Regions from separate parts of the Pectobacterium parvum genome, predicted to be linked through region 1. Evidence: predicted binding sites of a transcription regulator. Region 1 holds the regulator's gene; each other region holds the start of a gene.
The links. Region 1 encodes LexA, which represses DNA repair genes until DNA is damaged. Its sites were predicted from a motif close to TNCTGTATGTACATACAGNA; they were not measured.
Positions count from the first base shown of each region.

Region 2: a site for LexA is predicted at 2,917-2,936, ahead of LOZ86_RS12760 (DNA translocase FtsK 4TM domain-containing protein). Genes of this name have one in related genera too.
Region 3: a site for LexA is predicted at 2,992-3,011, ahead of rmuC (DNA recombination protein RmuC). Genes of this name have one in related genera too.

Region 1 covers NZ_CP087392.1:4,345,350-4,349,705, forward strand. Annotated here, with positions in the region: gene LOZ86_RS19550 (pirin family protein) at 1-178, shown strand, start outside; gene zur (zinc uptake transcriptional repressor Zur) at 317-826, shown strand; gene LOZ86_RS19560 (CsbD family protein) at 895-1,104, opposite strand; gene lexA (transcriptional repressor LexA) at 1,560-2,168, opposite strand; gene LOZ86_RS19570 (diacylglycerol kinase) at 2,278-2,643, opposite strand; gene plsB (glycerol-3-phosphate 1-O-acyltransferase PlsB) at 2,771-4,356, shown strand, end outside.
Region 2 covers NZ_CP087392.1:2,838,049-2,842,404, forward strand. Annotated here, with positions in the region: gene LOZ86_RS12760 (DNA translocase FtsK 4TM domain-containing protein) at 1-2,858, opposite strand, end outside; gene lrp (leucine-responsive transcriptional regulator Lrp) at 2,973-3,467, opposite strand; gene trxB (thioredoxin-disulfide reductase) at 4,051-4,356, shown strand, end outside.
Region 3 covers NZ_CP087392.1:405,688-410,043, reverse strand. Annotated here, with positions in the region: gene ubiJ (ubiquinone biosynthesis protein UbiJ) at 1-484, opposite strand, end outside; gene ubiE (bifunctional demethylmenaquinone methyltransferase/2-methoxy-6-polyprenyl-1,4-benzoquinol methylase UbiE) at 497-1,252, opposite strand; gene rmuC (DNA recombination protein RmuC) at 1,385-2,947, opposite strand; gene argH (argininosuccinate lyase) at 3,167-4,356, opposite strand, start outside.

The DNA of each region.
Region 1 (4,356 bases):
CGCGCTAAAGGGAAATCAGGCGTACCTCCAATTGATCCACGGTTCAATGGCGGTAAAAGGCAATCAGAACAGTGAAACACTACACTGCGGCGACGGAGCCTTCATTAAGGAAGAGACGTCGTTGACGCTACAGGCAGAGTCGCCTTTGCGGGCGCTGCTCATCGATCTGGTCATGTAGCGCGTCTGTCCGTTCTTTTTGTAGGGAGTTGTTTTTGCAGAGAGTTGTTTTCGCAGGAAAACTCCGCCAGTTCGGCGTTTTTATTCAGTCGTGGTAAGATATCCGTCTTGTTCCTCAACGCGTCAGGGTGATATGACAATGGATTCAACCAAACAGGACAAACTTCTTGCCCAGGCTGAACAGATTTGTCAGCAGCGCGCTGTGCGTCTCACGCCACAGCGGTTAGAGGTTTTACGCCTTATGGCACAGCAGTCCGGTGCTATCAGCGCTTATGACCTGCTGGACCTGTTGCGCGTTTCTGAACCTCAGGCGAAACCGCCAACTGTCTATCGCGCGCTGGATTTTCTGCTGGAACAAGGCTTCATTCATCGCGTCGAATCAAACAACAGCTACGTGCTGTGTCACCATATTGAAGACCACAGCCACACGTCCGCCCTTTTCATCTGCGACCGCTGCGGACAGGTTACAGAACGTCAAACCGAAGGTGTGGAAGAAACGCTGCGTAGTCTGGCACAGCAGTCAGGGTTTACGTTGCGTCACAGCGTGGTGGAAGCACACGGCTTGTGTGGAGGCTGTCAGGAAGTTGCATCATGCAAACAGCCGGATCATTGCGATCACGACCATACTGTTCCCATTAAAAAACGATAGCCCAGGGGCTATCGTTTTTTCTGTGGAGAGACATCACTGTTGTGACCAGTGATAGCTACCAATGATAGTTACCAGTGATATTTATGGTGATCTTCCCAGTGTTTCACTTCTTTCTCTGCCGCTTCTTTTTCGTACCCGTAACGTTCCTGGATTCTACCCACCAGTTGGTCACGTTTACCTTCGATGACCGTCAGATCGTCATCCGTTAATTTGCCCCATTGCTCTTTCGCTTTACCTTTAAACTGTTTCCAGTTACCGCTGGCTTGGTCTTTATTCATAAGAATCTCCGTACCTTAGGTGAATTGCGCATAAAAAATCGTGACTACCGACTTATGCATCAGTTTCAGATAAATAGATTTATTCAGTAAGCAGCATCATAAATATGTGAACCATGACGGTGCTCTTCGCCACTGTCTCCCTTGATTACTGGGCTATCTCAATGTGATGGCTAATGATCAATCGGCAAACGATTAATCAAGATAAAAATGCTTACCTTGCTAAAAATTATAGTCGAATATTTCACTTAAAAGATAAAACCAGGAATTTGTGACTGGAATGGGCGTTGAGAAAGGGAAAATGACCGCAAAAAGCAGTGAAAAAACAGAAGGATAATGGGGATCGTAGAAACGCGCACGAAATGTAACTAAATATATATATCTGGCAGATTGGCAGATTAACACACAGAACATGATGCACTGATCCAGACTGGCGAGCAGTGCATCTCTGCGAACGGTTAGCTCCAGTCGCTATTACGAATGACGCCAACCGCTAAACCTTCTATCGAAAAGCTTTGCTGGCGCAGATCGACAACGATGGGGGAGAACTCTTCATTTTCAGCGATAAGGTGCACCGTATTGCCCTGCTTTTTCAGGCGCTTCACCGTCACTTCATCGTCAATACGCGCCACGACGATCTGGCCGTTGCGCACATCTTCCGTTTTATGTACAGCCAGCAAATCGCCATCCAATATACCGATATTTTTCATCGACATGCCGCTCACTCGCAGCAAAAAATCAGCGCTGGGTTTGAACATCGCAGAGTCAACCTGATAGCGACATTCAATATGTTCCTGTGCCAGCAGAGGTTCACCTGCGGCGACGCGACCAACCAGAGGAATGCCCGTCTCTTCTTCCATCAGCAGACGAATACCGCGTGAAGCACCCGATACAATTTCAATCACGCCTTTACGCGCCAGCGCTTTCAAATGTTCTTCAGCCGCATTGGGAGAGCGAAACCCCAGCTGTTGAGCAATTTCCGCGCGCGTTGGCGGCATCCCAGTGTGCGCAATATGATCGCGGATCAGCTCATAAACCTGCTGCTGCCTTGCTGTTAATACTTTCATTCCGCCCCCTGGTTGTTTATACAGTCTTTCTGTGAGTATATACAGGTAAGGCACAATTGGGAATCGGGATATAGGCAAAGCCCTGACTTTTACTCATTTATGCGTACCGTCAGGCAAAATGTTGCCAGAGGATACTGCCCCAGACGACAGCGGCTAACAAGATGGCAACAAAGACAGCCGCCGAGCCGATATCTTTCGCCCGACCGGATAATTCATGGTGCTCGAGACCAATGCGATCAACAACCGCTTCAATGGCGCTGTTGGCCAGCTCAAACAGCATAATCAGTACCACAGACACAATCAGCAGGAGCTTCTCGACCAGCGTAACCGGCAGTAAACATGCGATAATGACGCCGACAAGGGTCAGTATCGTTTCCTGACGAAACGCCGCCTCATGCTCCCACGCCTGCTTCAGCCCCTTAAAGGAATAACCGGTCGCCTTAATAATCCGGGTCATCCCCGTTGCTTTATTCATTTGTTCTCCATTATTTATGTAAAATAGTTCGCATTTTAACGCACCTACGTTGTCTCATCACCACAGATCTCCAGCGCAGTTTCTGGTATCCTTGCGGCGCATTGCTAACAAGAGGCTCCACGTTGTTATGTCAGGTTGGCGTAAAATTTACTATAAATTATTGAATCTCCCACTGAAACTGCTAGTGAAAAGCAAAATTATTCCCGCAGATCCGGTGGTCGAGTTGGGGTTAGATCCCTCACGTCCTATACTCTATGTTCTGCCTTATAACTCTCAGGCGGATCTCTTAACGCTACGTGCGAAGTGCTTGGCATTAGGGTTACCCGATCCTTCGCTGCCGTTCGAATTCAATGGCGTCGAACTTCCCAGCCACGTCTTTATTAATGACGGGCCACGCGTCTTCCGCTATTACGTTCCCAAGCAGAAATCCGTCAAGCTGTTCCACGACTATCTGGACCTGCATCGTGCCAATCCAGATTTAGACGTACAGATGGTGCCGGTTTCCGTGATGTTTGGGCGATCCCCAGGTCGGGAAGGCCATTCGCAGGCCGCGCCACACCTGCGTTTGCTCAACGGCATCGAGAAATTCTTTGCCGTCCTGTGGCTAGGCCGTGACAGCTTTGTCCGCTTCTCCAGCCCGGTCTCGCTACGCTATATGGCGACCGAGCACGGCACGGACAAAACCATAGCCCACAAGCTGGCACGCGTCGCGCGTATGCACTTCTCACGCCAGCGTTTGGCGGCAGTTGGGCCGCGCTTGCCAGTGCGTCAGGAACTATTTAACAAGCTGCTTGATTCCAAAGCGATCAAGAAAGCCGTAGACGATGAGGCGCGCAGCAAGAAGATTTCTCATGAGAAAGCGCAGCAAAACGCGATTGCGCTGATGGAAGAAATCGCCGCCGACTTCTCCTACGAAGCCGTGCGTTTGTCGGATCGTGTATTGAGCTGGACGTGGAATCGCCTTTATCAGGGGATTAACGTCCATAACGCCGAACGCGTTCGCCAGTTGGCGCAGGATGGTCACGGCATTGTTTATGTGCCCTGCCACCGCAGCCATATGGATTATCTGCTGCTGTCCTACGTTCTGTACCATCAAGGCTTGGTGCCGCCGCACATCGCCGCCGGTATCAACCTTAATTTCTGGCCAGCGGGACCGATCTTCCGCCGTCTTGGTGCGTTCTTTATTCGCCGTACCTTCAAAGGCAACAAGCTGTATTCCACGATCTTCCGTGAATATCTGGGTGAGCTGTTTGCCCGTGGTTATTCGGTTGAATACTTCATGGAAGGCGGGCGTTCGCGCACGGGTCGTCTGTTAGAGCCGAAAACCGGTACGCTGGCCATGACCATTCAGGCTATGCTCAGAGGCGGCACGCGCCCTATCACGCTGGTACCGATTTATATCGGTTACGAGCACGTGATGGAAGTCGGCACCTATGCGAAAGAGCTGCGCGGTGCGGTGAAGGAAAAAGAAGGCTTTATGCAGATGGTGCGCGGTTTGCGCAAACTGCGTAATTTGGGTCAGGGTTATGTGAACTTCGGCGAACCGCTCCCGCTGACAACCTATCTGAACCAGCATGTACCGCAATGGCGTGACGCGATTGATCCCATCGAGGCACAACGTCCAAGCTGGCTAACACCGACGGTGCAAGATATCTCTATGGATATCATGGTGCGCATCAACAATTCTGCGGCAGCAAATGCAATGAACCTGTG
Region 2 (4,356 bases), 1.5 Mb from region 1:
ATCACGACAATATACGGTAGTTTTTCCAGCACCGGCGGCGTCATATCCATACTGTCACCTGGCTTCCAGAACGGATCGGGGATCGGACGCCCCATTGCATTTGCCGTCATCACCCGTTCGTTGTATCCCGCCAGATTACGTACGCCAAGCGCTGACATCAGCTTATAGCGACGTTCCATTTCACCGACACACCAGCGCAGCGCATTGGCCGCATCCTTCATGTCGGTCACGACTTCCGTCAACAAATGCGGAATACCTTCGTACACCGAGAGTTCCAGCATTTTCGGGTCGATCATGATAAAGCGTACATCTTCCGGCGTGGCTTTATACAACATACTGATGATCATGGCGTTGACGCCGACCGATTTACCCGACCCCGTTGTACCCGCAACCAACAGGTGTGGCATTTTCGCTAAATCGGCAACGACAGGTTCGCCCGCAATATCTTTACCCAGCACAATCGACAGCGGCGATGGATTATCCCGGAACTGATCGCAGTCCAGCACTTCTCGCAGGTAAACCGTCTGGCGATGCGCATTCGGCAACTCCAGTCCGACGTATGGTCGGCCGGGGATAACCTCAACAATACGCACCGCGACAACCGACAGTGAACGTGCCAAATCGCGCGATAAATTCGAGATACGAGCCGCTTTAACGCCCGGAGCCAGATCCAATTCAAACCGTGTGATCACCGGTCCAGGAGAGTGATCAACCACATCAGCTTTTACCCGGAAATCAGCCAGACGCGCTTCAATCAGCCGCGCCGTCTGTTCCAGTGCAAAATTATCAACAGGCGCTTCGCTAGCCGGCGGTGGCGTCAACAAATCTAACGTTGGCAGCGGCGTAGTTGGCTTCTGTAGCGGTTGTTCATTACGCATCAGGAACGGGTGAATCAAGCCATCCATTGCCGGATGATGCGTTGGTGTTGCCACAGTTTCCTGTTTCGCAGCCTCAACAGGCGCTGACGCCGGCTGCATTGGATGACTAAACGCCAACGGGTTGCGATCATCGTCGTCGTCCTCATCTTCACCAGCATGCATCGGCGGAAGCTCTGGCTCGGCGTTATAGGACGGCTGTGAATAGGTAGAGGTGGGTTCACTGAACGTATGCGGTTCAGGTTCGCGTTCATTCTCCGCACTAAACGGCGAGAATGAAAAAGCGTTGTGCGATGTGGCAGAGTTTGGCTGAACAGGCTCACTGATCGCAGGCGGTGCTATCGGAGCAGGGATTTCCTCATCGCGCTGCAACGCACTGTCGTCATAACGTGACTGCTGCTGTGCTGCGAAATCTCTGGCTAGCTGCGCTTGCAGAAGCGCGTCTTCATCGTCTTCTTGCAGTGGGTATTCATCACCATAACGCTGACGTTGCTGATCCAGATACGCTTGCTGCAATGCCGCTTCCTGCTGGGCGATGTCATCCGGTGTCTCTTCCTGATACACGTCATTCGCCAATTCCGTTTCTGCGCTACCGTTCTGCGCCTGCAGCCTTGCTTGTTCTTCAGCCAGCCGCTGCGACGGCAGTTTGATTCCGTATGACGCCAGCTCGCGGCGAGTAGGAATGCGTACCGGGTTAGGACGTGGCAGTTCAGGCCCTACGCCGCGTTTAATCTGCGGATTATCAGCGCCATCGGCACTGAACGCAGGCATAAACGTGCTGTTCGTATTGAAATCCGTATCGCGTGCAGGTTGTGGCGGCTCAGCAAAAGGTTGAACCACAGGTGCCGTGACAATCGGTGGTACGGCACTCTCTCCGTAACTATTTCCGTAAGGTGCATACACACTGCTATGGAGTTCAGGCGAGGTTGCGATCTCTGGCATTGTCGCTGGCGTTTCAGGGACTTCAAACGAATACAACGGCGGATTTAGCGACGGCGTCGAATCAATCGCAGATGGAGTAACGGGCGGCACCATGCCAGACGATGAAGCAGAGAAGACTGATTCTGATAATGCTGAATCAGGCACTGCCGCATCAGACAATGTTGACCCTGCCACTAGCGTTTCTGCGGAGAGTACTGGTTGTGTCGCTGTCGGTGCGTTCTCAGCTAACGGTGATGACACGTCTATCTTATTTTCTGCCGCCGTGTCGTTTACCGCATCAGCAACGGAAGACGCAGAAAACAGAACGTCATCGTCATCACGCTGTTGTGTTATTTCCTCGCCCGACGCTTCATCGTGGCGCAGATTAAGCACGTCGCTTTCATCCTCTTCACGATCGTTTTCTTCACGATAGTCCTCGTCGCGGCGCGAACGATTTGACATAAACGTCAGACAGCCCAACACACCTGCGCCAATTTTTTCAGCGATCGTTAACCATGACCAGCCGGTAAACAGCGTTAATCCTGCGCCCCACACACAGAGCAGAATCAGCGTTGCACCCATGCTGTTGAAACGCGGGATCATTGAGCTGCTCAACAAGCTTCCCAAAACACCACCGGAAGCAAAATAGTAGAGATCGTCAATATTCAACGCAGCCAAACCACAAGAGGTCAGGATCAGCGCCAATGTCCCAATCAGGCGAAGTGAAAAGGTAAAATATTCAATAGATTGTTGGTTATCACGCTGACGGAAAGCCGCCCAACACAGGGATAACATGATCGGTGGAATAGCATAGGCCAGAACGCCAAAAATGAAGAACAGCGTATCCGCCAGCCAGGCACCCGCCACACCACCAAAGTTGTGGATAGGTTCATGCCACGCAGTTTGTGACCAACTAGGATCGGAGGGGCTGAAACTGAGTAGTGCGACACCGAGATAAACAGCAAAAAGTGCCACAACGATTAAAATCGCTTCGAGCAAGCGACGCGTTCCGCTGAGTTTCTTCAGGGTAACGTCTTTGTCTTCTGTATATTCCTGGCTCAAGAGTCTCTCCAGGGGCCTGTAAGGTTTATGACAAAGCGCCGAGAAAACCCGGCGCTGGGACTGTATAAATTCACAGGAGTGTAGCTGAATTTATCGGGTTTTGCACCCACACGTTTACCGGGTCTTAATGACCAGACGGTTGCTTTGCTTCACTTCTTCCATCACCACGTAAGTACGTGTGTCGTTTACGCCCGGCAAACGCAGCAGCGTTTCGCCCAGGAGCTTACGATAAGCAGACATGTCCGGCACGCGTGTTTTCAACAGGTAGTCAAAATCACCGGAAACCAGATGACACTCCTGAATTTCTTCCAGCTTCTGCACCGCAGAGTTAAACTGTTCAAACACATCAGGCGCACCGCGGTTTAGCGTTATTTCAACAAAAACCAGCAGTGACGCATCCAGATAATGCGGGTTTAGCAGCGCTGTGTAGCCATTAATAAAACCCTGTCTCTCCAGACGACGCACACGTTCCAGACAAGGCGTTGGCGACAGCCCAACACGTTTGGAAAGCTCGACATTGGAAATACGCCCATCTTTTTGCAATTCGTTCAGGATGTTACGATCAATACGATCGAGATCTTTTCCTGGCCGTTTTTTAGTGTCTACCATTATTATTGTCTCTCTTCACTTTTCCCTGCACCCGCTTTACCCCGATAGACCTCATGTATCAGAGCTACCCTTAAAGAAGACACGCTGCCTATTTTGTATATCAACAGTCATTAACTTCTCGTTCTCGCCCCACGTATTGCTTACCCGCGAAGAAGACCATCACGTCATATCCGTGGCCCAAAGGCCTACCTGCGCAAAAACGAATAAAAAGCCGAGCTTTTAACTGTTCACATACAAAAAATTTCCTCTTACCCAGATGTTTTCGCAAATGCACAGCCGATTGTCAAAGCAAAACAACGAAAATCAGAAGAAACTGCCAGATTGGATAAGCCAGAGCCCTTCGCCGAGGTAACTTCAATCATTTTACTTATGAATGTGGCTGATTTTTCAGCGATTTGTCGTCACCATCGTCATTAACGATTAAACAAATAGCCAGCAACTTTTCTGCATACTTTTTTTACTCTTGTAATTTCCTTACAATCATTCGCATTGTCCGTGGTAGAGACGGTTCGTAGTAAAGAAACGTGTTTGTCGTAGAGACCGTTCATATGAACCTTATCCGCCGTCATGAAATGAGGAAAGCATGGGTACTGTTAAACATCACAAGTTATTGATTCTGGGTTCAGGCCCGGCTGGCTACACTGCCGCTGTTTATGCTGCACGGGCGAATTTACAGCCAGTATTAATCACGGGTATGGAAAAAGGCGGTCAGCTGACGACCACGACCGAAGTAGAAAATTGGCCGGGTGATGCCGATGATTTAACTGGCCCGCTGTTAATGGAGCGTATGCATGCACACGCGACCAAATTCAATACTGAAGTGATCTTCGATCATATTGAACGTGTTGATTTGCAGAACCGTCCCTTCCGTTTATTCGGTGATAGCGCC
Region 3 (4,356 bases), 760 kb from region 1:
AGAAATGTTGCTGCTGATGTAATGAGCGTCTCAGGAAACTCAGGGTTTTCTGTGCCGTTTGGGTAAGCCCCTGAGCAACAATATCGCCCAGATAGGGGGACAACCACTCCGCCGGATCGAACTCCGCCAGATCAACCAGCACGATGAACTGTTGAACAACTTGAATATCGCCTTCTATCACCAGCTCGCCGCTGCGCATCAGCGACGATAGCTGCTGACGATCGCGTAATTTCATCAGAACCGGCACGCGTGTTTTCAGGCAGCAATCCGCTGGCTCGCCCCATTGGCTGATCACGTCCAGCCGCTGTTCGTTAAACACCAGCACCAAGGGCATATCCAGTTCAGCCAGCTCGATCTGGAGTGTTTTTCCCTGTAAGCGCTGGCGAGCAGACTTCATGCTGCGATCGCAAGAAACCGTGTCGTGAAAAAGCAGCTGATTCAGCGCGGTTTCCAGCGTAGCAGTCAGAAAAGACGTTATCAGCATTGGCGTTTCCAATCAGAATTTAAACCCACGATGCAGCGCAACGATTCCACCGGTGAGGTTGAAATAGTTAACACTGTCAAAACCGGCATCGCTCATCATCCCTTTCAGCGTTTCCTGATCGGGGTGCATGCGGATAGATTCCGCCAGATAGCGGTAGCTCCCGGCATCACTCGCCACGGCTTCGCCAATCCTCGGCAGGATATGGAATGAATACGCATCGTAAATGGTGCTCAGCTGTTTAATGATCGGCTTGGAAAACTCCAGAACCAGCAAGCGACCACCCGGCTTCAGCACGCGGTACATTGAGCGCAGCGCTTTGTTTTTGTCCGTCACGTTGCGCAGACCAAAGGAGATAGTAATGCAGTCGAAGAAGTCATCAGGGAACGGCAGCGCTTCAGCATTGGCCTGCACGTAGTTGATGTTGTCGATAATGCCTTTGTTACGCAGTTTTTCGCGGCCCACTTTCAGCATTGATGCATTGATGTCCGCCAGAATGACCTCACCACCTTCGCCAACCATACGGGAGAACTTGGCAGTTAAATCCCCTGTGCCTCCGGCAAGATCCAGAACTCGCTGGTTACGTCTTACGCCACTACATTCGATAGTGAAACGCTTCCAGACACGGTGGATACCAAAGGACATCAGGTCGTTCATCAAGTCATACTTTGCTGCTACAGAATGAAAAACCTCAGCCACCATGACTTCTTTTTCATCTCTGGCGACAGTCCGAAAACCAAAGTCGGCCGTTTTCTCCTGCTCACTTGCCATCTTATCCGCCTACTATTTCAGTCAAATTTCGGGTCTACCCATTAATGGTGAGAGTGTACCAGACCCGTATAAAAACCCCACTGCACTAATTTCGCATAGCATGGTGCCCAAGCCCACGAAATTCATACCTATTTAGTACGAATCAGTACGGGCAGCGAAAGGGATTTCCCCTTCTTCGCCCTCCGTTTTCACGGTTGGCGAAACAGCGTCGGGTGCTACGGAATCCGGTAATTCATCGCGTTCAGCGTGCTCATGGGCCGTTGCTTTTTCTGCTAATGACGGGCTAATCGTGCGTTTGATTTCTACACCCAGCGCACGGAACCCCTCAGCCTGGCCAATAAGGTTACCACGCCCAGAGGAAAGTTTATTCATCGCCTGACGATAAGTGCCCTGCGCTTTATCCAGACTCAGCCCCAGCGCTTCCATATCATCGACAAACAACCGCAGTTTATCGTACAGCCGCGAGGCTTTCTCGGCGATCTGCTGTGCGTTACGGCTCTGTTGTTCATAGCGCCATAAATTGTTGATGGTGCGTAATGCCACCAACAGCGTGGTCGGGCTGACCAGCATAATATTGTGCTTTAACGCCTCGTTGATCAATTCGGGCTGGCGATCGATAGCGACCAGAAAGGCAGGTTCGACCGGAATAAACATCAGCACATAATCTAGCGAACGCAGACCCGGAAGCTGCTGATAATCTTTGCTGCTCAACTGCCGAATATGGCTGCGAACCGAGAGCAAATGTTCGTTCAGCGCCACACTCCGCTCTGCATCATCGTCACTATTAAAATAGCGCTCGTAGGCCACCAGCGACATTTTGGCATCGATCACAACATCTTTGCCCTGCGGTAAACGCACGATGACATCCGGTTGCAGGCGGCTATTTGTGCCTGTTTGCACGCTAACCTGAGTTTGATACTCGTAGCCTTCACGCAGGCCGGAGGCTTCGAGCACGCGGCTTAACACCACCTCGCCCCAGTTACCCTGCGTCTTATTGTCGCCTTTCAGTGCTTTCGTCAGATTGATAGCTTCATGTGCCATCTGCGCGTTCAGTTGTTGCAGATTGCGGATTTCATGCGCCAACGTGTGACGCTCGCGCGCTTCCGCACCAAAGCTGTCCTGCACCTGACGGCGGAAACCATCAAGCTGCTCACGCAGCGGCATCAGCAGCTTATCCAGACTCTGTTTATTTTGTTCATCCACTTTGCGGCCGCTATGTTCAAAAATCCGGTTCGCCAGATTCTCAAACTGCGTCGTCAACCGCTGTTCGCTGTTTGCCAGCAGACGCTGCTTTTCTTCCGCCGCCATACGGGTTTCTTCCAGCCGAATGGTGACTTCCCGCAGCTCCGCTTCCTGCGAGCTGTTGATTTCACGCAGCGTTCGCAGTTCCTGATTTAACTGCACACATTCCTCGCGGAGTTCAGCAAGCTGTTGCAGCTTTTCATGGCTGGCAGAGAGTTGAGCGTGAACCGTGCGCAGCTCCAGCTCGTTTTGCCGTAGCCGCTGTTCGTCCTGCTGTTTTGCCTGCTGCTGTTCGCTGAGTGACTGCTGAGCCTGCTGCAATGTCTGCGCCAGCAACTGCTGTTCGGTGTCATGCCGCGACAACTTCTGCTGATGAATCAGGCTGGCAATTAACCACCCGACCAATAGCCCGACCGCACTGCCGCCCAGACCATAAAATATGCTGATATCCACTTTGCCTCCGCAGGCCTTTCACGCTGTCGGTCAAGGTAAAATGATACTGTATGGATGTCCAGAAACAATTCTGGTGGGGAAGATGCTGAGCAGAAAAATGCGAGCCGCATTCCATATGAAAATGGATAGATGATAATTTGCAGAAGAATCAGATCGGTAACGCAGAAATCCCCCAACGCGAAACACCACGTTGGGGGAACTGAAACAGAAGAGGGCAACTTAGGCTAAGTGCTGCTTCGCATCACTAATCGCTTTGGCAACCTGCTGCGGTGATACGCCACCTTGTGCCGCACGCTTATCCAGACAGGATTGTAGCGCCAGAATCGGGTACACATCCTCGCCAATCACGGCGCTGAATTTTTGCAGATCGGCCAGCGGCAACGCTTCCAATGCTTTGCCCTGACGAATGGCTTCAACCACCGCTTCACCCACGATATGGTGCGCTTCACGGAACGGAACGCCTTTCGCGACCAGGTAATCCGCCAGTTCTGTCGAGTTCGCGTAGCCTTGCTCGGCGGCTTCTTTACAACGCGGACGCTTCACCTGAATGCCTTCCAGCACCAGACCCGCCATCATCAGGCAGTCGTGCCAGGTATCCAGCGCGTCAAACAGCCCTTCTTTGTCTTCCTGCATGTCTTTGTTATACGCCAGCGGCAAGCCTTTAAGCGTCATCATCATGCCGGTCAACGCGCCCTGTACGCGACCACATTTACCGCGAATCAGCTCCAGCGCATCTGGGTTTTTCTTCTGTGGCATCAGGGAAGAACCTGATGTCACACGGTCAGACAGCTCAACGAACGCCGCTTCACCGCTGTTGAAGAAGATCAGATCTTCGGCAAAACGCGACAGGTGGATCATGCCGATTGAGGCATCGGACAACAGTTCCAGCACATGATCGCGATCGGAAACCGTGTCCAGACTGTTACGCGTGGCCGAGGCAAATCCCAGCCAGCCCGCCAGTTGCTCACGGTCGATCGGATAAGCCGTTCCTGCCAGCGCACCACAGCCCAGCGGGCTGACATCCAGACGCTTCAGCGTATCTTCCAGACGGCTTTCATCACGCGCCAGCATTTCGTGGTAAGCCAAGCACCAGTGTGCAAACGTCACCGGCTGCGCACGCTGCAAGTGGGTGTAACCCGGCATCACCGCATCCTGATTGGCTTCCGCCGTCGTGACCAGCGCCTGACGCAGCTGGCGTACCGACAGCAGCAGTTCTGCAATCTGCGCCTTGCACCACAGTTTCAGGTCAGTCGCGACCTGATCATTACGGCTACGACCGGTATGCAGCTTTTTACCTAAATCGCCGACTTTCTCAATCAGACGCAGTTCAACCCAGCTATGAATGTCTTCTGCATCGCTTTGCAGGATCATCTCAGGATCAGCTTGAACCTCAACCAGCAGCGCATTCA